3 regions of the Polaromonas sp. P1_F4 genome follow, and region 2 is predicted to be linked to each of the others. Evidence: predicted binding sites of a transcription regulator. Region 2 holds the regulator's gene; each other region holds the start of a gene.
The links. Region 2 encodes sigma-54, which starts transcription at its own class of promoters, with help from an activator protein. Its sites were predicted from a motif close to TGGCANGNAANCTGCTTT; they were not measured.

Region 1 (9,992 bases), on a different contig from region 2:
GCAAGCCGCAACGCCGAGAGTTCGAGCGCCAGGTACTTGGTGCCGGGAACGGGATTGAAGGTAACAGGGGCCGCAGGTTGAAAACCCAAGGACTCGTAGATGCGCTGCGCGGCAGAGAACTCAGGCAAGACATCAAGACAGATGCGGGAGTAGCCCGCAGCCCGCGCCTCATCGAGGATGCGCTCGATGAGCCGTCGCCCAAGGCTTTCGCCTCTCGCATCAGGCCGCACGTAGACGCGCTTCATTTCGCAGGTGGTTCCGTCAACGCGGCGAAGCGCGGCACAGCCAACGACAGTTGCGCCCTTCCATGCGAGAAGCAGGCGACCATCGGGCGCGGCGTACTTTCCGGGTAATGCAGCGAACTCCGCTTCGTAATTCTGGAAGGCAAGGCTTACGCTTGGGCTGGCGACGTACTCCCGAAGGATGGCTACGACATGCTCAAGGTCATCGGGGAAGGTTGCGGGCCTGATATCGGTCATCGTGAAAGCGTACCGCATCTCGCGCCAAAGCATACGCCTCCAGGCAATTCCCGATGGGCGTTCAGGTATCGCGGGTACGATGTATCAACTCCGCCTTGTCTTTCACCAGCCCTGCCGGGTGACCTGTTTCAAGGAACACCTTCAGGTCGCACAGGACGATGGCGAACCCTTCGGTGGCATTCACCACCGGGTCCGTGCCGCCGTCGTCTTCAAACCCCCGGACCTCAACACTTGCGACAGTCGCGCCTTTTTGTTCCTCGGCAAACTTCATGTCGACGTCAAGCCCGCCTTCCAGCCAGGAAAACGCAATACGGCGCGGCGCGTCGAATGCGGTGACACGCACACGCTCAGTGGCACCGGGAACCATGAATTGCCACTCAACTTGAGCACCCTGGCTAAGCGGATCGGTGGTACTTTTCAGCCAGAACCTTGTGATGAGATCAGGTTGGACAAACGCATTGAAAACCTCTGCAGCGGGACGTCGAATGAGCATCTCCGACCGGGCAACCAACTCAGCCATGGGAATCTCCTTCAAAGGGTACGCGAGGCACGATGGCAGCCAAGGGGCCGCACATACGGTGGTGCGCTACCCGGCGCCTGTCGAAATATAGATCGAAATGTATGCCGCTTGATCCCGCGGCAGAAGTCCGTGCTTGCAACCTGCTGTAACGGGCTCAATCAGCCGCTCAGCACCAGACATAGCTCGCCGTTGCTGGCCGGTTTTCTGCCCGCCGCGAGAATGCGCCCATCCACCATGCTATTAGTTCAATAGCTGCTTGCGCCCGTCCCTATTGGCCTGCAGTCACTTTTATTGCCTAAAAATGAACCCATAGGGCCGCCACCGACCTTTTTGCACCTCGCGCGGCCATTGGAAGCGTTGAACCGGCGTTCTGAACGGGTTTTGGCCCTTTTGTGAGCCATTTGGGCCCCTAGCCCAATCACAGCGAACGCAAGCAGCTATTGAATTGATAGCAAAGTCCTGAGTTGGGCCGGATCTCAGCCTGTCGTCCTTCACTCTGCACCTGCCCCTCACGCCCCGGTGGGCTCACACCGGCTGGATCGTGATCTCCGCGGTTATGGACTCTTCCCCGCGCCGATCGCCTTGATGGGCGGGCTAGCCTAGTCTTCCTGTCCCACGACATCGCGCCAGCGTACAAACTCGGGCGAAAAGTGCTTGACGTTCAGCGCCGCAAGAAATTCTTTATAGCCGTCAAGGTTGTCGTACGGTCCGTGCACACCTTCCATCTGCCACCAGGCCGGGCCGGCACCGTAGTCGATGACGTAGATTTTGTTGTTGTATTTGAAACCTGTCACCCAGTGATTCGGCGGGCCTGATTTGTTCTTGATAAAGATGTAGCGGGCGTTGTATTCAGGGCTGATCTTGTTCAGGGCATCCCTGGCAAACGCCGCGGAATCGCGGCAATGACCACTGGGTTTTTCAAAAAAAGTCTGTGGTTTGCGAGTCAGTACATTCTCCGGCCCATTCGATGCGATATGTGCCTGCACCATGGACTGGCGCGACTTGTCGAAAACGAAGTTGGACTTGAGCCACTTGGCAACATCCTCATGCGACTTCCACTTCGTGAGCTGGGCGTCGTAGGCGCCCTCAACCGCTGCAGCAGCGCCTGAATAAAGCACCAATGAAAAAACCAGAAGAATCTGGCTGAAGATGGCAGTTGTCCCGAAAAGTAGGAATCGATTTTTCATCCTGGCTCCTTGTTGTATCTGGCGAATCTAGCAGCTCTGGCAGCTTCCCGGCAAGCGATCACACCGGCTGAATCGTGATCTCCACCGTCATCGACTCTTCCCCGCCGCCCTGCCGCACGCCCTTGATGGGGGGGCAGGCGTTGTAGTCAGTGCCCATGGCCAGGCGCACGTGGCGCTGGTCGATCAGGCAGCTGTGGGTGACGTCGATGCTGACCCAGCGGCGGGTGGCCACATCGAGGCACACGTCACACCAGGCGTGGCTGGCAAGGTCGGGCTCGTTGGCGGCGTAGAAGTAGCCGCTGACATAGCGCGCTGGGTAGCCCAGGCTGCGGCAGATGGCGACCATGACGTGGGCCTGGTCCTGGCAGACGCCTGCCCCGGACTTGAAGGCTTCCAGCGCCGTGGTCGTCACGCTGGTGCTGTTTTTCAGGTAGCCCACAGCGTCTGCCACGCCCTGGCTCAATGCCAGCAGGGACGGCAAGCTTGCGGTGCCGTCAAGGCTTTGCGGGATAAAGCGGCGGCCAAATTCGGCGAGCTCCCAATGCGGCTCAGCCAGATGCGTGGCACGCAGAAAAAAATACGGATGCGGCAGGGTTTCCGGGTCGTTGAACTCAGCCACGCCAAAGGTTTCCACATCACCAGCCGCGTTGACCAGGCTCCAGCGCACGTTATCGGCATCCTTGCCCACAAAGGTGTAGGAGCTGATGGTGTTGCCAAAGGCGTCGCGTTGGGTAAAGAGTTTTTCGGGCGCGCCCAGGCTCCAGAAATGCACCGTCTGCGCCAGGCTGGACTGCGGCGTGAGCCACAGCGTCTGCAGCGCATAGCGCAGCGGCTCGGTGTACCGGTAGTCGGTGATGTGTCTGACGTGCAGTTTCATCAAGCCTCTGCCTTCCAGCGGCGCCGGGCTTGCCTTGGCTGGCCCGGCGCTGCGGCCGGTGGGTTACCGTCTTTCAAGTGGTGGCCGGCACCAAAAACTCGCGGCTGATGTGTGCGCCCAGCTCATTCACGCGGTCCAGGAACTGCGTCAGGAAGGCGTGCAGGCCCGTTGCCAGGATTTCGTCGATGCGTGCGTACTGCAGGTCGGCGCGCAATTTGCCGGCGCGGCGCTGGGTTTCGCTGCTGGTGTCGCTGGTCACCATGGCAAGGTTGCTCATGACTTCGTTCAGGCAGGCCAGCAGGGAGCGCGGCATGTCGGCGCGCAGGATCAGCAGCTCGGCCACGCGCTCGGGCTTGATGACGTCGCGGTAGACCTTGCGGTAAACCTCAAAGCCCGAAACGCTGCGCAGGATGGCGCTCCAGTGGTAGAAGTCGTATTCCTGGTCTTTCTCACCGGCCATGCCGAGGAAGTCGTTCTGCACGGCGTGAAACTTCACGTCCACCAGCCGCGCGGTGTTGTCGGCGCGCTCGAGGAAGGTGCCCAGCCGCAGGAAGTGAAAGGCTTCGTCCTGCAGCATGGTGCCCAGGGTCACGCCGCGCGACAGGTGCGAACGGAACTTGACCCATTCAAAGAACTGGCCCGGGTCGCGCTCGAAGTCGCCGCTGCGCAACATGCGGATGACTTCCAGGTAAGTCTGGTTCTGCGTTTCCCATACTTCGGTGGTCAGCGTGCCGCGCACGGCCCGGGCGTTTTCACGGGCGTTCTGCAGGCATGAAATGATGCTGGACGAGTTTTTCTCATCGCGCACCATGAAGTCCATCACATCGCGCGGGTTGATGGTGTCGCCGTACTTGGCGGCAAACGAGGGCTTGAGCTCACTGATGCTGAGCAGGCCCTGCCAGCCGGCCTGTACCAGCGCATCGGACTGCGGCAGCAACGAGGTCTGGTAGTTCACATCCAGCATACGCGCTGTATTCTCCGCCCGCTCGGTATAGCGCGACATCCAGAAGAGGTGGTCTGCAGTGCGTGACAACATGATTACATTCCTCCCCGGGATTGCGACTGCGATTGGGACTGGTACTGCATGGACGAGCCGTCCTGCAATATCCAGGTGTCTTTGGTGCCGCCGCCCTGCGACGAATTGACCACCAGCGAGCCGTCTTTGAGCGCCACGCGCGTGAGGCCGCCCGGCACCATCTGCACTTCCTTGCCGCTCAGCACAAAGGGCCGCAAGTCGATATGGCGCGGTGCAATGCCGCTTTCCACATACGTGGGGCAGGTTGAAAGGCTGAGGGTGGGCTGCGCAATGTAGCCCGACGGATTGGCCAGCAAGGCCGCACGGAACTCTTCGATCTCGGCCTTGGTGGCAGCTGGCCCCACCAGCATGCCGTAGCCGCCGGCGCCGTGCACTTCCTTGACGACCAGGTCTTTCAGGTTGGCCAGGGTGTACTGCAAATCCTCATTGTTGCGGCACATGTAGGTCGGCACGTTTTTCAGGATGGGCTTTTCGCCGAGGTAGAACTCGATCATCTTGGGCACGTAAGGGTAGATCGACTTGTCGTCTGCCACGCCGGTGCCGATGGCGTTGCACAGCGAGACATTGCCGCTGCGGTACACATTGAGCAGGCCCGCGCAGCCCAGGGTGGAATTGGGGCGGAAGGCCAGCGGGTCGAGGAAGTCGTCGTCGACACGGCGGTAGATCACGTCGACGCGTTTGGGGCCGCGCGTGGTGCGCATGTAGACGAAGTTGTCCTTGACGAAGAGGTCTTGCCCCTCGACCAGCTCGACGCCCATTTGCTGCGCCAGGAAGGCGTGTTCAAAATAGGCCGAGTTGTACATGCCGGGCGTCAGCACCACCACCGTGGGCTCGGCCGTGGCCGGCGGCGCCATGCCGCGCAGGGTTTCGAGGAGAAGGTCGGGGTAATGCGCCACGGGCGCAACGCGGTTTTCGCTGAAAAGCTCGGGAAAGAGCCGCATCATCATCTTGCGGTCTTCCAGCATGTAGCTCACGCCGCTGGGCACGCGCAGGTTGTCTTCGAGCACGTAGTACTCGCCATTGCCCTGCGCATCGGGTGCACGGACGATGTCGATGCCGCTGATGTGCGAATAGATATTGCCGGGTACATCAACGCCCATCATTTCGGGGCGGAACTGCGCATTCTGGAAGATCTGCTCGGACGGCACCACGCCGGCCTTGATGATTTCCTGGCCGTGGTACACGTCGTGGATGAAGCGGTTGAGCGCGGTGACGCGTTGTACCAGGCCTTTTTCCATGCTGGCCCATTCGTGGGCGGGGATGATGCGGGGAATCAGGTCAAAGGGAATCAGGCGTTCGGTGCCGGCGCCGTCTTCGTCCTTGGCACCGTAAACCGCAAAAGTGATGCCGACCCGGCGGAAAATCATTTCAGCTTCGGCGCGGCGGGCCTGCATCACGTCGGCAGGCTGCCGGGCCAGCCAACGCTGGTAACCCTGGTAATGCTCACGGACGCTGGACTCCGTGGCGTTCATTTCGTCGAACATCGGTCGGCTCATTGGCTTGATCTCCAGCAAGTTATGCGCATGGCAATTGTTTTAACGTAGCTTAGCAAGTTATGCGCCAAGGCGGTGCGTCCGCCAATATTTTTAGCGTTCAGGCACATGATGCCAGTAGCGCCTGCCCTGCTCCCGCTGGCACAAAATCTCCCCGGGGCGAAGGCTTCGCCAGGTGGCAGCCCCGCACTGCGGCGACTTCACCAGGCGTATGCCGCGCTCCTCATAGCGCGCCACCACGGACTCCACCGGGTGGCCAAAACGGTTTCGGTAACCCGACTGCACCACCGCCCACTGCGGCCTGACGGCATCGAGGAACACCGCGCTGGACGATGTTTTGCTGCCGTGGTGGGGTACCAGCAGAAAGTCAGCCTTGAGGCTGGCCGGAACGCTGGTTGCCAGCCGGAGTTCCTGCGGCGATTCGATGTCGCCGACCAGCAGGGCTGTGCGGCTGCCGCCAGGGACGCTGGTGGAGATGCGCAACACGCAGCTCATGGCATTTGACTTGCTGGCAGCGTCGTAATCGGCGGCCACGGGGTGCAGCACCTCAAATGCCACGCCGTCCCATTCCCAGCGCTGGCCGGCCACGCAGCGGCTGGCTTTGCGCAGCGTTTGCAGCGGATGCGCGTCTTCAATTGAACTCAGCAGGCTGGCTTGCGGCTGCATGGCCAGCACAGCCTGCGCGCCGCCAATGTGGTCAATGTCCCGGTGGCTGATCATGAGCATGTCCAGCCGCTCCCCCAACGCGCGCAGCAGCGGCACCAGCACGCGGTGCCCGGCATCACTTTCGCGCGAAAAGCGCGGGCCGGCGTCATACAGCAGCGTGTGGCTTGCCGTGCGCACCAGCACGGAATTGCCCTGCCCGATGTCCGCGGCCAGCAGCTCGAACTGCCCCGGTGCCACGCGGGCCGGTTGCCACAACAGCACCGGCAGCAACAGCGGAAGGCCCAGCGCTCGAAAATGAAACGGCAGGCGCGTGGCCAACAGGCCGCCGCCCGCCACGCCGGCGACAGCACACCACAGCGGCGCCGCCGCCACGCTGACCGAGGCCAGCGGCCAGCTCGCCAGCCATTGCAAAAATATCGCCAGCCCGCCGACCGACCATGCCGCCAGCGACCACACCGGCGCCCACGCCACGCCCAGCAAAGCCAGCGGCGTGATGACCAGCGTCACCACCGGAATGGCCACGGCATTGGCCAGCAGGCCGACCAGCGAAACCTGGTTGAACAGCAGCAGCGACAGGGGCGTGAGCGCCAGCGTGACGACCCATTGCTCCCGCATGGCGCGGGCAACGCCGTCCAGCCACCTGGGCCGGCGCAGCCACCAGCGCTCGTTCTCAGGCTGATTTTTTGAGTCAAATTGGGCTGCAGCCCTTTCCCCCCGTGCGCGAGCAGCTCCTGAATCTGTAGCAAACAAAACACCCACCGCGACAAAAGATAGCCAGAATCCGGCTTGCATCAACGCCCATGGGTCCAGCGCCACCACCACGGCCATGGCCAGCAGCCAGGTCTGCAGCCAGGGCCATTGCCTGCCGCCTTGCCGAAGCAGGATCACGGTGGCCAGCATCCAGATGGTTCGCTGCGCGGGCACGCCCCAGCCGGAAAACAATGCATACAGGGTGGCAAGCAGCAAGCCGCCCAAAGCACCTGCAGCGGCTGCCGGCAACACCAGGCACAACCGCGGCGTGAAACGCGCTGATCGCCGCCACAGCGCGCCGATCAGCAGTGAGGCAGCCCAGGCAAACATCGTTATATGAAGGCCTGAAATACTCATCAAGTGAGCTACGCCCGTGGCACGAAACACATCCCAGTCGGCACGTTCGATGGCGGCCTGGTCGCCGACCACCAGCGCGGCAATGACGCCTGCCAGCTGCCGGTTTTCAATGCGCCCAAAAATCGCTTCGCGCACGGCTTGCCGGGCCTGCTCAATGGGGTGTTGCCAGCTGCTGGAGAGTTTTGCCGGCGGTGCGTCGCGCGGGCCGGCACGCACATAGCCCGTGGCCTGTATGCCCTGCTCCCACAGCCAGAGTTCGTAGTCAAAACCAAACGGGTTGCTGTTGCCGTGCGGCGCCTTGAGCCGCACCGTCATTTGCCAGCGTTCTCCGGCGCGCAGGGCTTGCGGCTGGCGCTGCAAGGCCAGCGCTATCTCGAATGGGTCGGCGTCCTGCGCCGGCACGGTGGGCTCGCGCCCGGCAAAGCCCGAATACCAGCCCAGCATGATGTGCGGCGGCAAGGCGACTGTGCCGCCATTGAGGCGCGCGGATTCCACGGCAAGGCGGAAACGCAGGCCGTCTTCCCCGGGTTGCGGCATGGCCAGCACCTGGCCTGTGACCTCGATATCGCGGCCCTCCAGCGCCGGATTGAGCGCCGCAGACAGAAAGACGCCGGCACGCCAGCCCGTGAGGCCCACGCCGAGCAAGGCAGCAAGGGCAAAGGCCGAAACCACCCGGCCCCATGAAGGAAGGCCCTGTCTGCCAAAGCGCAGGTACAGGCCAGCCAGGATGCAGGCCAGCAGGGCCATGGCGGCATAAACCTGTTGCGGCCACAAGGCGGACTGCTGCAACTGCAAGGCAACACCCGCAATAAAACCGGCAAACACCGGCCCCGGGCTTGCCGCATACAGCCGTGCCCCGGCCGATACAGGTCGATTCAAACCCCGCCTCCCCTTTGAACTGTTTTTATGCGCTGACCGCTTTGAGCTTAACGGGAAAGCGCGGCAGGTAAACAACAAACAGCGCCAAACAGCCGGTTCACACTCAAGAGACCACGTGGCGCAGCTCTTGCTTTCAGAAATGCCACCAAATCCGGGTAAGCTGTTTACACGGCGTTCCTGAGACCGCAAGATGTGGCGGTCTGTTGAGCGTATTTTCCTGAGGGCGTGATTGCACGCCCTCTCCTTTAAAAGCGAGGTTGCCTTGTCCATCCACGTCGCCCTGAGCCACATCACGCATTACAAATACGACCGCCTGGTCAAACTCGGCCCCCAGGTCGTCCGCCTGCGGCCTGCGCCGCATAGCCGCACACAGGTACTGTCGTATTCCCTCAGGGTTGAGCCCGCCGGCCACTTCATCAACTGGCAGCAGGACCCGTTTGCCAATTACCAGGCCCGGCTGGTGTTTCCCGAGCCGACGCGCGAGTTCAAGGTCACGGTGGACCTGGTGGTGGAAATGGCGGTGTTCAACCCGTTTGACTTCTTCCTGGAACCGGCTGCCGAGGAATTCCCGTTTACCTACAACGCATTGCAGGCCCGCGAACTGGCGCCCTACCTGGCCACCCAGCCGGCCACACCGCTGCTCAAGCGCTACCTCGAAAAAATCGACCGCACGCCCAAGCGCACCATCGACTTCCTGGTGGGCCTGAACCAGGGCCTGCAGTCGGACATCAAATACTCCATTCGCATGGAGCCCGGCGTGCAGACGCCTGAAGAAACCCTGCGCCTGGCCTGCGGCTCCTGCCGCGACACCGGCTGGCTGCTGGTGCAGTTACTGCGGCACATGGGCCTGGCCGCGCGCTTTGTCTCGGGCTATTTGATCCAGCTGAAAGCCGACGTCAAATCCATCGACGGCCCCAGCGGTGCGGAAGCCGATTTCACCGACCTGCACGCCTGGTGCGAGGTGTTTTTGCCCGGCGCCGGCTGGGTCGGCCTGGACCCGACGTCCGGCCTGATGGCCGGCGAAGGCCACATCCCGCTGGCGTGCACGCCCGAGCCATCCAGTGCCGCCCCGGTCGAAGGCGGCGTCGACAAATCCGAAGTCGAGTTCGAGCACCACATGGCGGTGCAGCGCATTTACGAATCGCCGCGCGTGACCAAGCCCTACACCGAGGAGCAATGGCAAGCGGTGCTGGCATTGGGCGAAAAGGTCGATAAAGACCTGGCGGCCGGCGACGTGCGCCTGACCATGGGCGGCGAACCGACCTTTGTGGCCACCACCGACCGAGACGCGGCCGAATGGAACATCGACGCACTGGGCCCGACCAAACGCGGCTATGCGACCGAGCTCGTGCAAAAGCTGCGCGCCGAATATGGCGAAGGCGGCTTCCTGCATTTCGGCCAGGGCAAGTGGTACCCGGGCGAGCAATTGCCGCGCTGGGCACTCAGCATTTTCTGGCGCAAGGATGGCCAGCCGATCTGGCAAAACCCGAGCCTCTTCGCCGACGAGCGCCAGCCCTGCAACTACACCAGCGCCGACGCGCAGCGTTTTGTGCAGACACTAGCGGGCAAGCTGGGCCTGGCCACCACCTACATCACGCCAGGCTATGAAGATACCTGGTACTACCTCTGGCGCGAACGCCGGCTGCCAGTCAATGTCGACCCATTTGATTCGAAGCTGGACGACGCCATGGAGCGCGAACGCCTGCGCCGCGTCTTCATGCAGGGCCTGGATTCCGTCGTGGGCTATG
Region 2 (9,992 bases):
CGGGCGGCATGCGCTGCAGTGCGTCGCCGCCGCGGAATTCCACCGCATTGGCTACGCCGGCACGCTCGGCATTGCGTTCGGCGAAATCGACCATGCGGAAGGACACGTCGCTGCCGAACACCGGCGCGGTGGGTTCGGTGATGGCGGCTTCGGCCTGGTCCAGCAGGCCATCCCACACATGGCCCTGGAAGGGCAAGTATTTCTGGAAGGCAAAGCGTCGGTTGATGCCGGGCGCAATGTTGCAGGCGATTTGCGCGGCTTCAATCGCGATGGTGCCCGAGCCGCAGCAGGGGTCATAGAGCGGCACGCCTTCTTTACAGAGCTGATCCCAGCCGCTGGCGGCAATCATGGCGGCGGCCAGGGTTTCTTTCAGCGGGGCATCACCCTTGTCTTCGCGCCAGCCGCGCTTGAATAGTGGCTCGCCCGAGGTGTCGATATAAACCGTGACGGTGTCCGTCGTCAGGTGCACGTAGACGCGCACGTCGGGCCAGCGCGTGTCGACGCTGGGCCGCACGTCGTCGAACTTGGCGCGAAAGCGGTCGGCGATCGCGTCCTTGATCTTCAGCGCCGCGAAGTTCAGGCTTTGCAGCGGACTGTGCTGGGCGGTGATCTCGACCTTGAAGGTCTGCTTGGGCGTGAACCAGATTTCCCAGGCCACATTGGCGGCAGCGTTGTAGAGGTCTTGTTCGCTGCGGTACTGGTTGTGCTGCAGCTCGATCAGCACACGCTGCGCCAGGCGGCTGTGCAGGTTGAGCTGCAGCGCGTCGCGCCACGAAGCCTGCAGCTGCACGCCGGCGCGCCAGGCTTTGCCGTCGATCCCGGTGACACGCTTGACCTCGGTGGCCAGCAGGGTTTCGACGCCTGCGGCGCACGGTAAAAACAATTGGAGTTGATTCATGACTGACTTTGAGGGACGGGCAGCGCGGCCTGGTTGGCGGCTAGAGTGATTTGCGCAGGTTGGCGGGCGCGATGCGGAGCGCCTCGCGGTACTTGGCCACGGTGCGGCGTGCGCATTCAATGCCCTGCTCCTTGAGCATTTCGGAAATCTGGTTGTCGCTGAGCGGCTTCTTGAGGCTTTCTGACGAGACAAATTGTTTGATGAGCGCGCGCACCGCTGTGCTGGAAGCATTGCCGCCGGTTTCGGTGCCGAGCGCGGAACCGAAGAAATACTTGAGCTCGAAAGTGCCGAAAGGGGTGCCCATGTACTTGGCCGTGGTCACGCGTGAGATGGTGGATTCGTGCAGGCCCAGTTCGTCGGCAATTTCGCGCAGCACCAGCGGGCGCATGGCGAGTTCGCCGTGCGTGAAGAAGTTTTTCTGCCGCTCCACGATGGCGCTGCTCACGCGCAGGATGGTGTCAAAGCGCTGCTGGATGTTCTTGATGAACCAGCGGGCCTCCTGCAGGCGCTGCTGCAGCGCCTGGCCGCCCTGGCCCTTGTGCTGCTTGAGGGCATTGGCATAAATGTCGTGCACGCGCAGGCGCGGCATGACGTCGCCATTGAGCGAAACCTTGAAGCCCCGGCCCGATTTGATGACGATGACGTCGGGCACGATCAGGTTGCGCTCCACGTTTACAAAGCGGCGTCCGGGCTTGGGGTCGAGCCGGCCTATCACCGTGATCGCACCCTTGATGGCGGCTTCGGTGAAACCGCACAGGTGAGACAGGCGCTTGACGTCGCGCTTGGCCAGCAGCTCCATCGGTTGCTTGCACATGGCAATGGCGGCGCGGGTTTCCTCGCAGTCCTTGCAGTCCAGCAGCTGCAGACTCAGGCATTCCGCCAGGTTGCGCGCACCGACACCGGCAGGCTCCATGTGGTGCAGCAGCTTGAGCGCCATCGCAAAACGCTGCTCCAGCTCTTCCGCCTGCGCCATGTCATCTTTTGCTAGACCGGCCGCGAGCGACGCCAGGCTGTCTTCAAGGTAGCCGTCGTCGTTGAGCGATTCAATGAGGAAGTGCAGCGCGGCGCGGTCTTCTTCCGACAGGCGCAAGCTCAGCGATTGCCGGTGCAGGTGGTCCTGCAGCGACTCATGGCTGCCCGTGAGGTCGGAGGCCTCGGCTTCGCTCTCTTCATTGTTGTTCTTGCGCGCCGGTGCGTCACTTCCCCACTCGCTGTCGTCGGGCGCGGTTTCTACCGTGCCATCGCCTTCCCAGCTTTCCTCGAGCTTGGGCTCCGCACTGACTTCTGCGTCATTCGGGGTTGCAGCACTGGTCTCGTCGGCGCCGCCAGCTATCGAATCCGTAGCAGATTCAAACTCGCGGCTGTCCTGGCTGACCGGCGTGTTGATGTGCTCCAGCCCAAACTCTTCGCGCACCGCCGTCTCTTCCGACACTTCCAGGAACGGGTTTTCGTCGAGCATCTGCTCGACCTCCTGGCTCAGCTCAAGCGTCGACAGCTGCAACAGCCGGATCGACTGCTGTAGTTGAGGTGTCAGCGCAAGATGCTGCGAGACGCGTAATGACAGACCTTGTTTCACTGGACTTTCAAACTTGCGGAAGGTTGAGGCGATACGTCTTTAACCAGCGGGCGCCGCGGAACTGGCTTTGCCAGGCCGCAGGCGCCGTCCCTGGAGGGGGAGAGGGAGCTACACGAAGTGAGCGACAACAGGGGGGAGCCATCTTCTTACATCTTGAAGTGCTCGCCCAGGTAGACGCGGCGCACATCGGCGTTGTTCACGATTTCGGAAGGCGTACCCTGGGCCAGCACGTGGCCGTCGCTGATGATGTAGGCGTGGTCGCAAATGCCAAGTGTTTCACGCACGTTGTGGTCGGTGATCAGCACGCCGATGCCGCGCGATTTGAGGAAGCCGATGATGCGCTGGATTTCGATCACGGCAATGGGGTCGATACCGGCAAAGGGCTCATCCAGCAGGATGAAGCGCGGCTGGGTTGCCAGCGCCCGCGCGATTTCGACCCGGCGGCGTTCACCGCCGGAAAGCGCCGGCGCCGGTGAATTGCGCAAATGATCTACCCGCAAATCCTGCAGCAGCGCGTCGAGCCGCGACTCGATGTCTGCGCGCCCAAGCGGTTTTCCGGCTTTATTGAGCTGCAGCTCCAGCACAGCACGCACGTTTTCTTCCACCGTGAGCTTGCGGAAAATCGACGCTTCCTGCGGCAGGTAGCTCAGGCCCAGGCGGGCACGCAGGTGAATCGGCATGTGCTCGACCGATTCGCCGTCAATGGAAATTTCGCCTGCATCGGCGCGCACCAGGCCCACGATCATGTAGAACGAGGTCGTTTTGCCGGCACCGTTGGGGCCCAGCAGGCCCACGACTTCGCCTTTTTGCACGGACAGCGAAACGTCCTGCACCACCTTGCGGCTGCCGTACGATTTTTGCAGACCTTGCGCAACAAGGCGACTGGGGGTCAAGGCAGGAGCGGCCGGGGCCGCTGAAGTGTCAGTCACCACATCCATCTGTGCAGGTCTTTCTAGTTCTTTTCATTGCCCAGCGTCGTGCTGGGGCGCAGAACCGGGGCGGGGCCTGCGGGCGGCGCCGCGACGGGTGTCGAGGCTGTCGCGCGGGGTGACAGCATGGCGCGAACCCGCCCCGTGGGGTTGCTGGCCGTGCGGTTTTGCGCCCCCCCATCCACGGTGAAGACGTCGGTGTTGTTGTCGTAAACGATCAGGCTGCCGGTGGTTTCGTCCACCAGGGTGGCGCCGTTGTAGCGGCGCACCACCGCCCGCTTGATGAACTTCACCAGGTCGGCACGGCTGTCATATTCAATGCGTTCGCCTTCGCCTTCGATGTATTCGTCTACGCCGTCACGCTTTTTCCGGTAAAACGCCAGCTTGCCGGGCGCCGCGACGGACACCGCCTGCTGGTAGCCCTCGGGATCCTGCATGACGTCAACGCGCTCGCCGCGCACGATGGTCGTGCCCTTGGTAATCACCACATTGCCGGTAAAAACGCTGGTTTGCTTCAGGTCGTCATAACGCAGGGCATCTGCCTCCGCGTTCATGGGTTTGTCCCGATCAGCTTTTTCGGCAGCGGCCGGGAAAGCCGACCCCAGCGCCAGGATGACCGGCAGGATGAGGGAAAAAATGGGGTGTTTCATAAGGCACGAATCTTGCTGCTTGGTGTTGGGTCATTGTAGCCACGCCAGCTGCGGGAATGGCTTACTCCGAAAAAGTAGGGGCATAAAAGCCATAAAAAAACCCGCCGTGCAAAGGGCGGGTTTTGGAAAAGCAGGCGCCGACCTGGCTTTGCCGGGCCTTACTTTTTGGCGTTGCGGGACTGCCCAACCAGGTAATCGGTAACCTGCAGCGCCCGTGCCATGGTCTGGGTCAGGGAGCCTGTGGTGTAGTAACGTCCTGCGATACCCAGTGCGGGAACGCCGTCAACCTTGTACAGGTCCTGAAGTTGCGTCGCTTTGCGTGCTTTGGTCGTCACCGAAAAGGAGTTGTACATCTCCGCAAACTTGGCCTTGTTGAGGCCCTGTTTTTCAGCCCAGGCAATCACCGCATCGGCGGTATTGAGCGGCTGTTTTTCTACGTGAATGGCGTTAAACACCTTTTTATGCAGTTCTTCGACCTTGCCCATGGCCTCGAGCACGTAATAAAGGCGCTGCTGGGGTTCAAAGTCTGGACGGAAGGACACGGGCACGCGCCTGAGCGTGACGTCTTTCGGCAACTGCTTGGCCCAGGCTTCGAGCTGGGGCTCAAAGGCGTGGCAGTGCGGGCAGCTGTACCAGAAGAACTCCACGACTTCAACCCGGCCTGCGGGTGCCTCGGTCGGAACGGGCTTGTCCAGTGTCAGGTAATCAACACCTTCCTTGAAGGCGTTGGCCTGGGCGCGTGCCGCGGTAGACAGCGTCGTGCCGCCCAAGGTAGCAGCAGCCATGGAGGCGGCAGAAAGCGAAAACTCACGGCGTTGCATCAAATTTTTCTCCTGAATGACGGTAATACTCGTACGGGTTGGTACAGCGGCCGCTGAAAAAGTTCAGTCGCCCCGCAAAGTGTCAGCGCTGGACCCTGACCAGGGCCGTTTCTATCGAGTTGTTGTCCAGGCGCTCCTTGGCTTTGTCGGCGTCTTCCTTTTTGTCGAAAGGCCCGAGGCGTACGCGGTAGACGGTGCGGCCGGCTTGTTCGCGCTCGGTCACTTTGGCCTGCATGCCCAGCAGCAACAGCTTGGCGCGTTGCTGTTCGGCGTCTTCCGGCGTGCGAAAGGCACCGGCCTGAATGAAATAGCTGAAGGGATCCGCTCCTGGAGCGGACGACAGGCCTTCGACCTTGGCCTTTGCCAGATCGCCCAGCGGATCGGCAGGCGCTGCTGGTTTGGCCACTTTGGCCGGCGCCGAAGCGGCGGCCTTGGGGGCGGGCCCGGCGGAGGGGTCGGGTACCGGAACACCAGGCACTTCAACTGCGGCCGGAGGCGGCGGCTTGGGCTGGTTCTTGCCGGCCAGCGGGGCGTTCGGGTTCCAGTCCTTGTTTTTCTTGGCTTCCGCAGCGTCGCTGTCGGGGTTGCGTGCCTGGCTCTTGTTCATGAACGGAACCGGCACCTTGGTGATGTAAACCGCCACCGCCAGCGCCGCGCCCAATCCGATCAGCGCGCCAATGATCAACCCCAGCAGGGTTCCGCCTCGTTGTGTATTCATACCTTGCCCACGTTCATTGCCTTGTCCTGAAATTCGCATGGTTTACATCTTGCGCGGGGCGCTCACGCCCAGCACTGCGAGGCCATTGTGCAACACCTGAGCGGTCGCGGCGACCAGCGCCAGGCGGGCAAGCTTCACAGCTTCGTCGTCCACCAGGATGCGCTCGGCATCGTAATAGCTGTGATAGCTTGCCGCCAGTTCCCGCAGGTAAAAAGCCACATCGTGTGGTGCAAATCCGTCAGCCGCATTGGTCAGCATGTCGGGGTACTTGGCCAGCAGCAGCATCAATGACTGCGCCTGCGGGCTCTCCAGCGCCGAGAGGTCGACAGCTTTGAGGCTTGCTTCGTCGCCACCCTGGCCGGCCCAGGTGGTGAGGATGGAGCAAATGCGCGCATGCGCGTACTGCACGTAGTACACCGGATTTTCGTTGTTCTTGGCCAGCGCCAGGTCGATGTCGAAGATGTATTCGGTGTCGGGCTTGCGGCTGAGCAGAAAGAAACGCACCGCGTCGGCGCTGGTCCATTCGATCAGGTCGCGCAGGGTGACATAGCTGCCGGCGCGCTTGGAGATCTTGACCTCTTCGCCGTTGCGCACCACGCGCACCATGGTGTGCAGGACGTAGTCGGGGTAGCCTTGCGGAATGCCTTCGCCAGCGGCCTGCAAGCCGGCGCGCACGCGGGCGATGGTGCCGTGGTGGTCCATGCCCTGAATGTTGATGGCCTTGCCGAAGCCGCGCTCCCATTTGGCGAGGTGGTAGGCCACGTCCGGTACAAAGTAGGTGTAGCTGCCGTCGCTCTTTTTCATCACGCGGTCTTTGTCGTCGCCGTAATCAGTCGACTTCAGCCACAGCGCGCCGTCCTGCTCGTAGGTCTTGCCGGCGTCCTTCAGCCTGGTCACGGCGCTGTCGACACGGCCCGAGCTGTACAGGCTGGACTCGAGGTAGTAGTTGTCGAACCTGACCGAGAAAGCCTTGAGATCCAGGTCCTGCTCGTGGCGCAGGTAGGCCACGGCGAACTGGCGGATCGAATCGATGTCTTCCACGTTGCCCGAAGCGGTGTATTCGCGGTCGTCAGACTTGACGGTCTTTTTGGCCAGGAAGTCAGCGGCGATGTCGGCGATGTAGTCGCCGTTGTAGGCCGGCTCAGGCCAGCCGGCATCACCGGGTTTGATGCCTTTGGCTCGTGCCTGCGTGCTGGTGGCCAGGGTCTGGATCTGCACGCCCGCGTCGTTGTAATAGAACTCGCGCCAGACTTTCGCGCCCTGAGTGGCGAACAGGTTGCAGATCGCATCGCCCAGCGCGGCCTGCCGGCCGTGGCCCACATGCAGAGGGCCGGTCGGGTTGGCCGAGACGAACTCGACGATCATCTTGCGTGCCGGGTCGGCCGGCTGCACGCCGAACTGCGCGCCGGCGGCCAGCACTTCGCGCACGGTCTCCTGCTTGGCGGCGGGCTTGAGGCGGATGTTGATGAAACCGGGGCCGGCGATTTCGATGGCGTCTACCCAGCGCTCAAACGCGGGCTTCTTGAGCAGGTTGGCGCGCAGGTTCTCGGCCACCTGGCGCGGGTTGAGCTTGAGCGGCTTGGCCAGTTGCATGGCAGCCGTGCAGGCGAAGTCGCCATGGGCCGCCACTTTGGGGGATTCAAAGGCAGCTTTGTCGCCTGCGCCGGGGGAAAGTTCTTCCAGCCCCGCAGCCAGGGCCGCGAGCAGGTCTTTTTTAATCGAGAGCATGGGCTGATTTTACGTTTAAGCCATGCGCCGTCCGGAGCCGGTAAATGCCCGGTCATCGAATTTGCCCGGCACGGCGTTATGTGTTGGAATTCCAGCCGGAACTCAAACCTGATTCCCCAACCCAATGGAGCCACCATGAAAAAGCTGTTATCCCTGATCGCCGCCGTTTTTGCCGTCTCGATGGCCTTGTCTCCGGTGGCTCACGCCGCGGACGCTCCAGCCAAAACCGCGCAGCAAACCAAAATGGGTGCCTGCAACAAGGACGCTGAAGGCAAGAAGGGCGACGAACGCAAGGCATTCATGAAAGAGTGTCTCAGCGCCAAGAAAGAAGCGCCAACGCAGCAAACCAAAATGAAAACCTGCAACGTCGACGCCAAGGGCAAAAAAGGCGACGAACGCAAAGCCTTCATGAAAGAGTGCCTGAGCAAGTAGCCAGTCGCATCAAACAGAACCAGCCCGCCATGGATGTTATGGCGGGCTTTTTTTGCGCCAAACTTCTTTGCGAATGCTATTAATTCAGTAGCTGCTTGCGCCCGTCCACAAAGCGCAAGCGGCACTTTTTTCTCATAAACGCACCGTCACACCTGCAGTAGCTGCTCTTGCGCCGCCTGCTTGACCGCTTGCGTCAATCGCTGTGCCGCAGCGGGTTCACGTGCCCAGTGCTGCCAGTACAGCCGCACGTCGACCGTGCTGCCCGGCAGCACCTCCTGCAGCGGCGGCTTACGGGCGCGCGCGGCCAGCAACAGGTCGGGCACCATGCCCCAGCCCATGCCAAGCTCCAGCGCAAGCTCGAACGCATCCACCGCCGGCACGAAGTGGCGCGGGTACAGCGCGTCGCGCAGCCCGAAATGCTGTTCAAGAAAAGTATCCTGCAGCGCGTCCTTGCGGTTGAAGATCACGGCAGGGCTGGCCAGCAGGCGATGGGCCAGCCGGTTCGGTGCGGCCTTGCCACCCGCCGCGGGCTCGTTCCACTGCGCCACCAGTGCGGGCGAGGCCATGCAGCGGTAACGCATCACGCCCAGCGGTTCAGCCACGCAGCCCCTCATGGCCTGCGCCAATGCAGTCACGCAGCCCGTGACATCTCCGCTTTTCAGGGCTTCGTGGGTGTGGTCCTGATCGTCCACCACGACATCGAGCAGCAGGCCGTGAGTGTGCAGGGCTGAGGCCACGCCCGGCAAGAACCACGTGCTCAGGGAGTCGGCGTTCACCGCCACGCTGAGGCTTTGCAGGCGCGCGGGCTTTCCCCCGCCCTGCAGCCCGGCCAGCAGGTCGCCTTCCATGAGGCGAACCTGCCGGGTGTGCCCGAGCAAAGCCTGGCCGGCCGACGTGGCGCGTACCTGTTTGCCGCGCACCAGGAGCCGCTGCCCCAGTGCGTTTTCAAGTGACTTGATGCGCAGGGACACGGCAGCCAGCGTCAGGCTCAGGGCCTTGGCGGCTTCGCCGAAACTGCCGTGCTCGATCACGGCGGCCAGTGCTTCGAGTTGTCGGGCGTCGAGCATGTTGTTAGGCGCCTATTAAATCAATTAATAATTGACTAAAGCTAGTTTTAGTTAATTCTATTTAACTATTATGAGCCCTGGCACACACTTGCGGCCATGAACCCGCTCACCGCCCCCGCTTTTCTGACCGGCATGGTCCTCAGTCTCTCGCTCATCATGGCCATAGGCCCGCAGAACGCCCACGTGATCCGCATGGGCCTGCTGCGCCAGCATCTCTGGCTCACCGTCGCCGTCTGTGTGCTGACCGATGTGGCCCTGATCGCCGCAGGCGTTGCTGGCCTCGCGCAACTGGGCGGTCTTTCCGACAAGCTGCTGGGCGCCATGACCGGCGCGGGCGCGCTGGTGCTGCTGGTGTATGGCGCCCAGGCCATGCGGCGTTTTCTGCAGCCTGCGCACGCGTCTGCCCGGAACCCCGATATGGCCGGCGCAGAGGCCATGCCGCGCCGCAAGGCCATCGGGCTGGCACTGGCGCTGTCGTGGCTCAACCCCCATGCATGGCTGGACACAGCCGTGGTCATCGGCACCGCATCACTGGCTTACGCCCGGCCGGACAACGCCGTGTTCGGCCTGGGCGCCATCACGGGTTCATTGCTGTGGTTTACCGGCCTGGGTGTGGCGCTGTGGTGCGTGGGGCGCAGGCTCAACACGCCAGCCATATGGCGCGCCATGGACCTATTGGTGGCGCTGATGATGTGGGGCACCGCCTTCTGGCTGGTGCATGGCCTGTTTTCAGCCTGACGCCGGCTGCAGCACTGGCGTGCGCCTAACCAAAGCCGCGGGCCAGAAAGACGGCGGCCAGCGGAATGAAGGGCAGTATGTGCGCCTGCACCATCACCAGCCGCCGCGCTTGTTTGACTTCCAGTGCATCGGGCAGGGCGCCGCTGGCGCGCAGCTCGCGGCGCCAGCGCAAAAACATCATGGTGGGCTTGATGGAAATCAGCCCGATCGCCAGGAACATGACGAGCTTGACGTACAGCAAGGGGTTGTGGGCGTACCAGGCTGCGCCCTTGCTGCCCAGAAACACGCGCGCCAGGCCGGTCAGGAACACCGCGCCGGCCGAGATGCCGTAGACCATGTCGATCTTGCCGAGTCTCTCGATCACGGCGGCGTTCAGCCACTCGGTGCGGCACAGTGCCGCCTCACTCGCCAGAAAAACCACCATGGTGAGAATCG
Region 3 (9,992 bases), on a different contig from region 2:
CATCTTCAGCCGAGGTGTGGATCCTGGGCGGCGCGCAGATTTACGCGCAGGCGATGCCGCTGGCAGATCGCATTGAAGTCACCGAGATTGCCGAAACGATTGAAGGCGACGCCTATGCGCCGACACTGGGGCCCGAATGGCGGGAGGCCGCGCGTGAAGACCACGTGTCGGCCAACGGGATGAAGTTCAGCTTCATCACCTACCGAAAATAGGCCCTGCTCCCATCGCAACACACACCACAACGCATAACAACACACTAGGAAAAGATATGTCAGGAGGCGGATTTCACGTACACGGGCCCCACGACCATGAGCTCGAGCATGCGGCTCAAGGTGGCCACGGCGGCCACGACAACAGCGGCATGATTGCGCAGATCGCAGTCATCACGGCCATCATTGCCACCATAGGCGCCATCTTTGCCTACATGGGCGGCGCCACGCAGGCTAATGCGGGCCTCTACAAAAACAATGCGGCCATCAAGAAGACCGAGGCCTCCAATCAGTGGAATTACTTCCAGTCGAAAAGCACCAAGCAGTCGCTGGCCGAACTCGCTCGCGACCTGGCGCCTGAGGATAAAAAAGCCGGCTACCAGGGCAAGATAGACCGCTACGAAAAAGAAAAAAACGAGATCAAGGTCGGCGCGGAGAAGCTAGAAGCCGAAGCCACCACCTGGGACAAATCGTCCGATGAGCAGATGCACCAGCACCACCGATGGGCGCAGGCCACCACCGTGCTGCAGGTCGCCATTGCCCTGGCGGCCATCGCGCTGCTGACCCGCAAGAAGTGGCTTGAATATGGCATGTTCGTCGTGGCCGGTGTGGGGCTGGTCATTGGCGTATTTGCCTTGCTACATATTTGATAGCTACTTGCGCACGTCCTTATTGGGCTGGAGCACTAAATCATGAAAATTGCCACCTGGAACGTGAACTCCCTCACTGCGCGGCTTGCGCATGTGCTGAACTGGCTCGCGGCCAATCCTGTCGACGTGCTGTGCCTGCAAGAGCTCAAGATGACGGACGACAAGTTCCCGCTGGAGGCGCTCAAGGCCGCCGGCTATGAAGCCGTTGCTTTTGGCCAGAAAACCTACAACGGCGTGGCCATCCTGTCGCGCACGCCGCTGCGCGACGTGGTGAAGAACATCGTCGGCTTTGAAGACGAGCATTCACGCGTCATTGCCGCCACGGTGGATGGCCCTGCGGGACCCATCCGCGTGCTGAACGGCTATTTCGTCAATGGGCAGGAGCCCGGCAGCGAAAAGTTCGCCTACAAGATGCGCTGGCTGGGAGGTCTGCAGGCTTATGTGCGCGCGGAGATGGCAGCCCACCCACAACTGGTGCTGCTGGGCGACTTCAACATCGCACCCGAAGACCAGGACTCGTTCGACCCGGAGGGCTTGCGCGACACCATTCACCACACGAAGGAAGAGCGTGAACATTTCCGCCAGCTGGTGGCGCTGGGCCTGACCGACAGTTTCCGCATGTTCGAGCAGCCGCTCAAAAGCTTTTCGTGGTGGGACTACCGCATGCTGGGCTACCAGAAGAACCGCGGCCTGCGCATCGACCACATCCTGGTCAGCGACGCCCTGAAGCCGCAAGTCAAAGGCTGCACCATAGACCGCGTGCCCCGCAAATGGGAAAAGCCCAGCGACCATGCGCCGGTGACCGTGGAATTGAGCTAACCCCCGTCCAGGCTCACTGCGTGTAGCCTGCTCCCCAAAAAGTGATGCACCCCTGTCCAAGCTCACTGCGTGTAGCTTGTTCCCCCCTCAAGGGGGCGGCGCCTGCGGCCCGGCAAAGCCGGTTCCGCGGCTGCCCACTGGTGAATACCAGCCCTCACTGCTTACGCACTGAACTCTTAAAGCCAGCATGAGCCGCGGGACTGGCTTTGCCAGACCGCAGGCGGGCGGCCCCCTCGGGGGGCAGGGAGCTACACGAAGTGAGCGACCGTGGGGGCCACATTCACTCCAGATTGAGCTCCTGGATCTTGCGCGTGATGGTGTTGCGGCCTATGCCTAACTTTTGAGCGGCCTCAATGCGGCGCCCGCGTGTATTGACCAGTGCGGTCTGGATCAGTTTGGATTCAAAGCGCCGGGTCAGCACATCCCACACGTCACTACGACCGGTCGCCAGCAATGCCAGGGCTTCTGCTTCAAGACCACTTTCCCAGCTTTGCTCAAGGCCAGGGCCTGACGGCACCGGCATTGCGGCTTCGGCGGCATGGCTGGCAGGCGTTTTTTCGGCGCCGGTGCCTGCTGTCCACTCTACTTTGGCAGCACCCGCTTTCTCGGCCAGCGCCTGGGTTTTGCCCAACTCAGGGATAACGCCCAGCACTTCGGGTGGAAGATCCTTGGGCTCAATCACCTGCGCCGGCGCCATGACGGTGAGCCAGTGGCAAATGTTTTCGAGCTGGCGCACATTGCCGGGGAAACCAAAGTTGCTGAGCTGCTGCAGCGCCAGGTCGGAAATCCGCTTGGGCTCTACACCAAGCTGCTTGGCGCTTTGCTGCAGGAAGTGGCGTGTCAGCATGAAGACGTCTTCGCGCCGCTCACGCAGTGCGGGCAGGCGCAGGCGGATCACGTTGAGGCGGTGGAACAAATCCTCGCGAAAGCCGCCTTCCTTGACGCGCTGCTCCAGGTCCTGGTGGGTGGCGGCGATCACGCGCACATTGGCCTTGACGGCGTTGTGCCCGCCGACGCGGTAGAAGTGGCCGTCGCTCAGCACACGCAAAAGCCGCGTCTGCAGGTCAAAGGGCATGTCACCGATTTCATCGAGAAAAAGCGTGCCGCCTTCGGCCTGTTCAAAGCGGCCGCGCCGCATGGTCTGCGCGCCGGTGAACGCGCCGCGCTCATGGCCGAACAGCTCGCTTTCAAGCAAATCCTTGGGGATGGCCGCGGTATTGATGGCCACAAAAGGCCCATTGGCGCGCGGCGAATGCTTGTGCAGCGCACGCGCCACCAGCTCTTTGCCCGAGCCTGACTCACCGGTGATCATCACGGTCACCATGCTCTGACTCAAGCGCCCAATGGCGCGGAAAACGTCCTGCATGGCAGGTGCCTGGCCCAGCATTTCGGGCGCGGAGGCCATGCGCTCTTCAGCCACCTCTTCGCGCTGGCTTTCTTCCACTGCGCGGCGAATGAGTTCTACCGCCTTTGGCAGGTCAAACGGCTTGGGCAGGTATTCGAAGGCGCCGCCCTGGAAGGCGGACACCGCGCTGTCGAGGTCGGAGAATGCGGTCATGATGATGACCGGCAGGCCGGGGAGTTTTTCCTTGACCTTTTCGAGCAGATCCAGACCAGAGCCGCCCGGCATGCGTATGTCGCTCACAAGAATTTGCGGCCCCTCGTCCTCCGTCGCGCTTTCCAGTGCGGCAAGAACTTCGCGGGGATTGGTGAAACTGCGCGTAGGAAGGTCCTCGCGGAGCAGGGCCTTTTCCAGAACAAACCGGATGGACTGGTCATCATCAACGATCCAGATCGGTTTCATGTAGTGCAGTCCCTTTTTTCGTGCTTTCAATGCAGGGCTTTCTGGAACCCTCTGCACGATCGCGTTATGTATCAATCATGGCTGAGAACACATTTCAAGGCAGCGGTATAAGCAGCTTGAAATCTGTACGGCCCGGCACACTGTCGCACTCAATCAAACCGTGGTGTTGCTGGACAAAGGTTTGCGCCAATGTCAGCCCCAGCCCCGAACCACCTTCCCGCCCGGATACCAGCGGATAGAAGATGCGGTCTTTGATGGAGTCCGGCACACCCGGTCCATTGTCGATAACATGCAATTCCAATGCCAAGCGATAGCGCTGCTTGCCAAAAGTTACCTGCCTGGCGATTCTTGTCCTGAAAGTGATGTGCGCATTGCCCGCTGCCACCCGTTCCGCCAAAGCCTGCGCGGCGTTGTGCGCGATGTTCAGCACCGCCTGAATGAGCTGTTCGCGGTCTCCGCGGAAATCAGGAATCGAGATGTCGTAGTCGCGCGTAACCCTCAAACCTTTTGGGAACTCCGCCAGGATCAAGGAGCGGACGCGCTCACACACTTCGTGAATATTGACATCGCCCACCAGGTGCGGGCGGCGGTGCGGGGCCAGCAGGCGATCTACCAGCGTCTGCAGGCGGTCTGCCTCATGGATGATGACCTGGGTGTACTCGGTCAGGTCCTTGCCGATTTCCATCTGCAGCAGCTGCGCAGCGCCGCGAATACCGCCCAGCGGGTTTTTGATCTCGTGGGCCAGGTTGCGGATCAACTCCTTGTTGGCCTGCGCCTGGTCGATCAGGCGTTCTTCGCGCTCCTGCTTGGCTTGCTGCTCCAGCGGCAGCAGCTCCACAATCGCCTCACCCGGGGTGTCGGTCTGCGCCACCACCACATGCACGGGCAGCGGTTCGTGGTTCAGGCGCCTGAGCCACGCGTCGTAACGCAGGGCGGCAAATTCATTGCTGCCCGCGCCCTCCAGCGCATTTTGCAAAATGAGCGGCTCGGTAAAGCAATCGGGGAGCTGCGAGCCTTCAATGGTCCGCCGCGAGGTGCCTAGTGCGTCTTCCAGCGCGGCATTGGCAAACACCACGGTGCCGTTGGTGCGCACCACAGCCACCAGCGTGGCCAGCAGGTCAAACGCCTGAAAGCGCGGGGGAAGTCCTTTGACCGGGACGGACGATAAAGCGACGCGGATGGAGGGCTTGTTCAAGCCATCCATTTTCCTCCAGAAGCCGGCTTGTCGCGGCTTATCGCCTTGGTTTAATTGACGACAGCCGCTGAGGCCGGGGCAGGCAGCCGGGAGATTTCGCGCTTCAGGCCGGCAATGTCGCTTTGATTGCGGGCGATGCTGTCCTTGAGCTCGGCCACGCGGTCCAGGTAGCGCTGGTAATTGCGGCCCTCAATGCCCTGTTTTTCAGGTTCACCGTTGTTGAATTCTTTTTGCTGCTCGGCCAGCTTGGCTTCGGCCTTTTTCAATTCGGCCTCAAGAATGGCGCGCGAGTCGTTGTCGCGGGCCCGCTGTTCGGAGCTGCCATCGGTGCGCGGGCCACTGGAGCCTGCAGCCGCAGCCACACGAACCGCGGCTTTGGGCACCGGCGTGCTCTGCATCACCGTCACATTGCCGCCGGACAGCAGTTTGCAGCTCCGGGTTTGGGCGTCTTTGGCGTTGTTGATGTATTCAGGGGCCGCGCCTCCGATGCCCGCGCAGCGGTATATCTGCTGCGCCCATGCAGCATTCCCCGCGCCAGCCAGCAGCAACGACAAGGTAGAAAGCAATAAGGTGTGTTTCATAGGAACTCCTGATGCCCAGGAAGGGCGAGGACGGTCTATCAGTATGCGGCAAAGGTGCCGAAATACAAAGCCAGCAAACCCACAACCTGCCGGGGCAATAAAAAAGGACGGCATATGCCGTCCCTTTTTGACCACAAACTGTACAAGTAAACAGTAGGCAGTTGAGCTTTCGCTCCCTGATTACAGGGAGTAGTACATCTCGAATTCGATGGGGTGGGTCGCCTGGCGCAGGCGGGTCACTTCACCCATCTTCAGTTCAATATAGGCGTCGATCATGCTGTCGGTGAACACTCCGCCCTTGGTCAGGAAGCTGCGGCCCACGTCGAGTGCGTCCAGCGCCTGGTCCAGGCTGTGGCACACGGTTGGCACTTTTGCGTCTTCTTCGGGCGGCAGATGGTACAGATCCTTGGTGGCGGCTTCGCCCGGGTGGATCTTGTTTTCCACGCCGTCCAGACCCGCCATCATCAGGGCCGAGAAGCCCAGGTAAGGGTTCATCAGTGGATCGGGGAAACGTGCTTCGATACGGCGGCCCTTTGGATTGGCAACGTAAGGAATGCGGATCGATGCCGAACGGTTTTTGGCCGAGTAAGCCAGCTTGACCGGTGCCTCATAGCCGGGAACCAGACGCTTGTAGCTGTTGGTGCCTGGGTTGGTGATGGCGTTCAGGGCACGTGCGTGCTTGATGATGCCGCCGATGTAGTACAGGGCGAAATCAGACAGGCCCGCATAGCCGTCGCCGGCAAACAGGTTTTTGCCGTCTTTCCAGATGGACTGGTGAACGTGCATGCCGGAGCCGTTGTCGCCGACAACAGGCTTGGGCATGAAGGTGGCGGTTTTTCCGTAGGCGTTGGCCACGTTCTGCACCACGTATTTCAGGACCTGGGTCCAGTCGGCGCGCTGAACCAGCGTGCTGAAACGGGTACCGATTTCGTTCTGGCCGGCGCCAGCCACTTCGTGATGGAACACTTCAACGGGGATGCCCAGCGATTCGAGGATCAGGGCCATCTCGGCGCGCATGTCTTGTGTGCTGTCGACAGGAGGCACGGGGAAGTAACCACCCTTCACGGTAGGACGATGGCCGCGGTTGCCGCCTTCGAGCTTGGCGCCGGAGTTCCAGGGTGCTTCGTATTCTTCGATCTTGAAGAAGGTGCCCGACATGTCGGTGTTCCAGCGCACGTCGTCAAAGATGAAGAATTCTGGCTCAGGACCGAAGTAAGCGGTGTCGCCCAGGCCGGAAGCCTTGAGGTAAGCCTCTGCGCGCTGCGCGATGGAGCGCGGGTCGCGGTCATAGGCCTTGCCGTCGGCGGGCTCGAGCACGTCGCAGCTCATGAACAGCGTGGTTTCTTCAAAGAACGGATCGATGTTGGCCGTTTTTGGGTCAGGCATCAGTTGCATGTCAGAGGCTTCAATGCCCTTCCAGCCGGCAATTGAGGAGCCGTCGAATGCATGGCCCGACGTGAATTTGTCTTCGTCAAAGTGGGACACGGGCACGGTCACGTGCTGCTCTTTGCCCCGGGTATCGGTAAAACGGAAGTCAACAAACTTGACTTCGTTTTCCTTGACCATTTTCATGACGTCTGCGACGGTCTTTGCCATCAAAATCTCCTGTTGCTGGATGGGTGGTTGAAAAATCTATTCGGGCTGTCGAATGCACTTTTTGTGCCACAGACATTGGCGGTTGAGTTTCCTGCCAAGCCCCGGATTGTGCCGCTGATTGTGCCGTGATCTGGCTTCACTTCCCGCCTTGGCACAGCCGAAAATACAAAAAACACCTGGTAGTAACAAATGCACCAATTAGGTGCAAATCACAAACCGCACATATTTGGGGCTCTGATTTAACGCACCAATTCGGGGCCGAATTTCAGGTCAAATTTGTGCAGCCCCGCCAGCATGTCGGGATAGGCGCGGTTCACCGCTTCGGGGGCGCCTTTCACTCCCAATTCAATATGCCGGCCATATTCAGGGTGGTCCACGCTCGGCAGGCTGAACACTTTGACACCCGCATGTGCCGCTTCAATATCGAGCATCAAGGGCGTGAGCATGGCCTCCATGGACCCAAAAATGATCACTGATTTTTCGGTGTAAGCCGACTTTTGGTGCAAGTGCGGATAGCTGTTGTCAAGCACCCATTCGATCATCGGCCAAGCCATCACAGGAAAGCCCGGAACGAAGTGAACCGCCCCCTGCCCCGCCCGGCAGGTAAAGCCCGGAATCTTGTTGTACGGATTCGGAATGATCTCTGCGCCGACCGGAAACACGCCCATGTTCAACCGATGGATGTTGTCGTCCCGGTCAGGCTCGTAGGGCGTGCCCTGCTCTTTGGCCACATCTGCCATGCGTTCGAGGATCAGTGTTTTGGCCGTGGGATGCAGCGCAAGGTCAACGCCCAACGCTCTGGCGGCGCACTGCCGGGTGTGGTCGTCCGGAGTGGCACCTATACCGCCGCAGGAAAAGACCACGTCGCCATGTTCACGCGCGGCGGCAAAAGCGCGCGCCAGCGTGGCCGTGATGCGGGCAGGGTCGTCGCCCACATAGTCGGCATAGGCCAGCTGCAAGCCACGCGCGCCCAGCAGTTCGATGGCTTTGGGCAGGTGCTTGTCGGCACGTTTGCCGGAAAGGATTTCGTCGCCGACGATGATGAGGCCGAATTGTGGGGTCATGTTCAGGCTTGTCAGGTAACGGGTTCAGGGTTGTGATTCGGGCTTGCCGCCCAGCGAACCGAAGCTGGGCGCCGGCCCGGGAAGGGCATCGGGGGCCAGCTCACTTGCTATCGATTGGATAGCTGCTTGCGCAAGCGGGTCGGGCGCCAGGGCATTATTCTTCTTGCGGAGTTGCTCCAGGGCCGACAGCGTGTAGTGCGCAAACCAGAGCGAGGAAAACGCAAACACCAGGGTGTAGATCCAGATGGCCACCGGCACCAGGATGGGTGCCATGGCTACAAACATCGCGCCCGAGGCCCACAGCAGGCTGGGAGCCGCGCCGAGGTAGCCGCTGAACACACCGATCGCCAGCAGCGGCAGGCGATGCTCCTTGAATATCTGGCGCCGCTCTTCACTGCTGGCGTGGTCCACCATGGCGTCATAAGACATGACACGGTAAGTCAGCCAGCCCCAGATCAGCGGGGGCAGCACCAGGATCAGCGGTGGAATCAACCAAAGCGGAATCGAAATGACCAGCGCCACCACAGCCAGCAAGGTCGATCCCAGCGACCAGAACAAACTGGTGAACAGGGAACCGCCGCGTTTGCGTTCCATCTGGGGAAAGCGCCGTTCAGCCACCAGGGCCACCATGGCCGGCGTCATGAGCAGCGCCACAAAGAGCAGTGCCACGATCACGATCACAGGAATTGCCAGGAACAGCAACAACGCAGGTGCCAGCACCATGCGCAGGTCGCTCAGGCCCAAGCCCTCAAGCCAGCGCACCAGCGTGCTGACAAGCTCGTAGCTGCCAATCTGCGACCGGATGGCTTCCACGGCATCGTTCCAGAAAAAATACCCCAGGCCCAGGGAGATCACCACCATGATGATCAGCGGCAGGACCGACAACGCAATGACCCGCGGGTGCAGGCAATACATCGCAGCGCGCCAGAAGGCGTCAAGAAGTTTGCTCATGCTGAAAGTGTAGCCCCCACAGTCGTTCACTGCGTGTAACTCCCCCCCCCCGAGGGGGCCGCCCGCCTGCGGTCTGGCAAAGCCAGTCCCGCGGCTCATGCTGGCTTAAGAGCTCAGCAAGTTCAGGCTTTGCCGACGAGGCGTTTCAAGCCAAGCCATTGCTGCGACCAGAAGCCTTTGCCATAGTCGCGATTGGCTTCGACCTGGTCGCGAATGCCCGTCGGGTCATAGCGCTGCTCAAAATTGACCGTGCGGAACAGCATGTCCCACCAAGGGAGCAGCACGCCGAAGTTGTGGCCCCCCAGCGTTTTGGGTCCATGGCTTTCGTGGCCAATGCCGATGCTGTGGTGCAAGCGGTGAAAGCGCGGGCTGATCCACAGGCGCTCGCCCACCTGCCCGAACCACATCCGCACATTGGCATGCTGAAAGCTTTCGCTGAGCTGGGTAAAGGCCACGATGGCAATGAACTGCCCCGGCGCCACGCCGATGAGCTGGGCCACCAGCACGACGATGGAGTCGACCAGGATGTCGTCCAGCAGGTGGTTGCGGTTGTCGCTCCACATCGTCATCTGCCGCTGCGCATGGTGCAGCGAATGCAGGCGCCACCACCACTCGATCTGGTGCTGGCCGCGATGCGTCCAGTACGCCACAAAGTCAAACACCACAAGATAAATCGCGAAGCTGACGAGGGCGTTGTCCGTCACGCCTGGCCAGAGCTGGTCCAGGTGAAGGGTGCCATAGCCGGCCGTGCGCAGCGCGCCAAATGCTTCGTCAAACCACGGGTCCAGCGTGAAAAACAGCGCGATGCGAAACAGGCCCAGCCGGTGGATCAGGGTGTAGAGCACATCGGTGCGTATGGTGGCCCGGTCCAGCACGGGCTCTACCGGCCGCCAGCGTTGAAGCGGGCCGACGATGGCCAGCAATATCAGTACCTGGATCACGCCCACCATGAACCAGGCGGTGGCGTCGTAGCCGTCTTCCAGCAGGTTGCCCATGCCCAGCGCAAACATGGCCGGCTGTACGGCGGACTCAAACAGCCACTGCTGCGCCATCGAAAAGAGATCGCTGAACCAGTCCATGTGGCTTATTTTGAAGGCCTGGCAGGCGCCGGGGCGGCCTGCGA

Region 1: the regulator sigma-54 is predicted to act here: its motif matches at 8,361-8,378, upstream of AC1DYQ_RS10825 (transglutaminase family protein).
Region 3: the regulator sigma-54 is predicted to act here: its motif matches at 6,906-6,923, upstream of glnA (type I glutamate--ammonia ligase).

Annotation. Positions count from the first base shown of each region.
Region 1 covers NZ_JBFUBP010000004.1:216,400-226,391, reverse strand. Annotated here, with positions in the region: gene AC1DYQ_RS10860 (GNAT family N-acetyltransferase) at 1-479, opposite strand, end outside; gene AC1DYQ_RS10855 (SRPBCC domain-containing protein) at 541-999, opposite strand; gene AC1DYQ_RS10850 (transglutaminase-like domain-containing protein) at 1,599-2,186, opposite strand; gene AC1DYQ_RS10845 (transglutaminase family protein) at 2,245-3,063, opposite strand; gene AC1DYQ_RS10840 (alpha-E domain-containing protein) at 3,137-4,099, opposite strand; gene AC1DYQ_RS10835 (circularly permuted type 2 ATP-grasp protein) at 4,102-5,595, opposite strand; gene AC1DYQ_RS10830 (DNA internalization-related competence protein ComEC/Rec2) at 5,686-8,244, opposite strand; gene AC1DYQ_RS10825 (transglutaminase family protein) at 8,507-9,992, shown strand, end outside.
Region 2 covers NZ_JBFUBP010000007.1:102,339-112,330, reverse strand. Annotated here, with positions in the region: gene AC1DYQ_RS15380 (THUMP domain-containing class I SAM-dependent RNA methyltransferase) at 1-898, opposite strand, end outside; gene AC1DYQ_RS15375 (RNA polymerase factor sigma-54) at 939-2,474, opposite strand; gene lptB (LPS export ABC transporter ATP-binding protein) at 2,621-3,412, opposite strand; gene lptA (lipopolysaccharide transport periplasmic protein LptA) at 3,427-4,053, opposite strand; gene AC1DYQ_RS15360 (thiol:disulfide interchange protein DsbA/DsbL) at 4,212-4,874, opposite strand; gene AC1DYQ_RS15355 (SPOR domain-containing protein) at 4,957-5,592, opposite strand; gene argS (arginine--tRNA ligase) at 5,635-7,320, opposite strand; gene AC1DYQ_RS15345 (PsiF family protein) at 7,456-7,752, shown strand; gene AC1DYQ_RS15340 (HTH-type transcriptional regulator ArgP) at 7,899-8,819, opposite strand; gene AC1DYQ_RS15335 (LysE/ArgO family amino acid transporter) at 8,916-9,557, shown strand; gene AC1DYQ_RS15330 (DUF2214 family protein) at 9,583-9,992, opposite strand, start outside.
Region 3 covers NZ_JBFUBP010000001.1:192,692-202,683, reverse strand. Annotated here, with positions in the region: gene AC1DYQ_RS00980 (dihydrofolate reductase) at 1-212, shown strand, start outside; gene AC1DYQ_RS00975 (DUF4337 domain-containing protein) at 269-859, shown strand; gene xth (exodeoxyribonuclease III) at 902-1,678, shown strand; gene ntrC (nitrogen regulation protein NR(I)) at 1,959-3,482, opposite strand; gene glnL (nitrogen regulation protein NR(II)) at 3,577-4,686, opposite strand; gene AC1DYQ_RS00955 (hypothetical protein) at 4,728-5,258, opposite strand; gene glnA (type I glutamate--ammonia ligase) at 5,439-6,854, opposite strand; gene AC1DYQ_RS00945 (competence/damage-inducible protein A) at 7,094-7,918, opposite strand; gene AC1DYQ_RS00940 (EI24 domain-containing protein) at 7,943-8,869, opposite strand; gene AC1DYQ_RS00935 (sterol desaturase family protein) at 8,992-9,948, opposite strand; gene AC1DYQ_RS00930 (polysaccharide deacetylase family protein) at 9,954-9,992, opposite strand, start outside.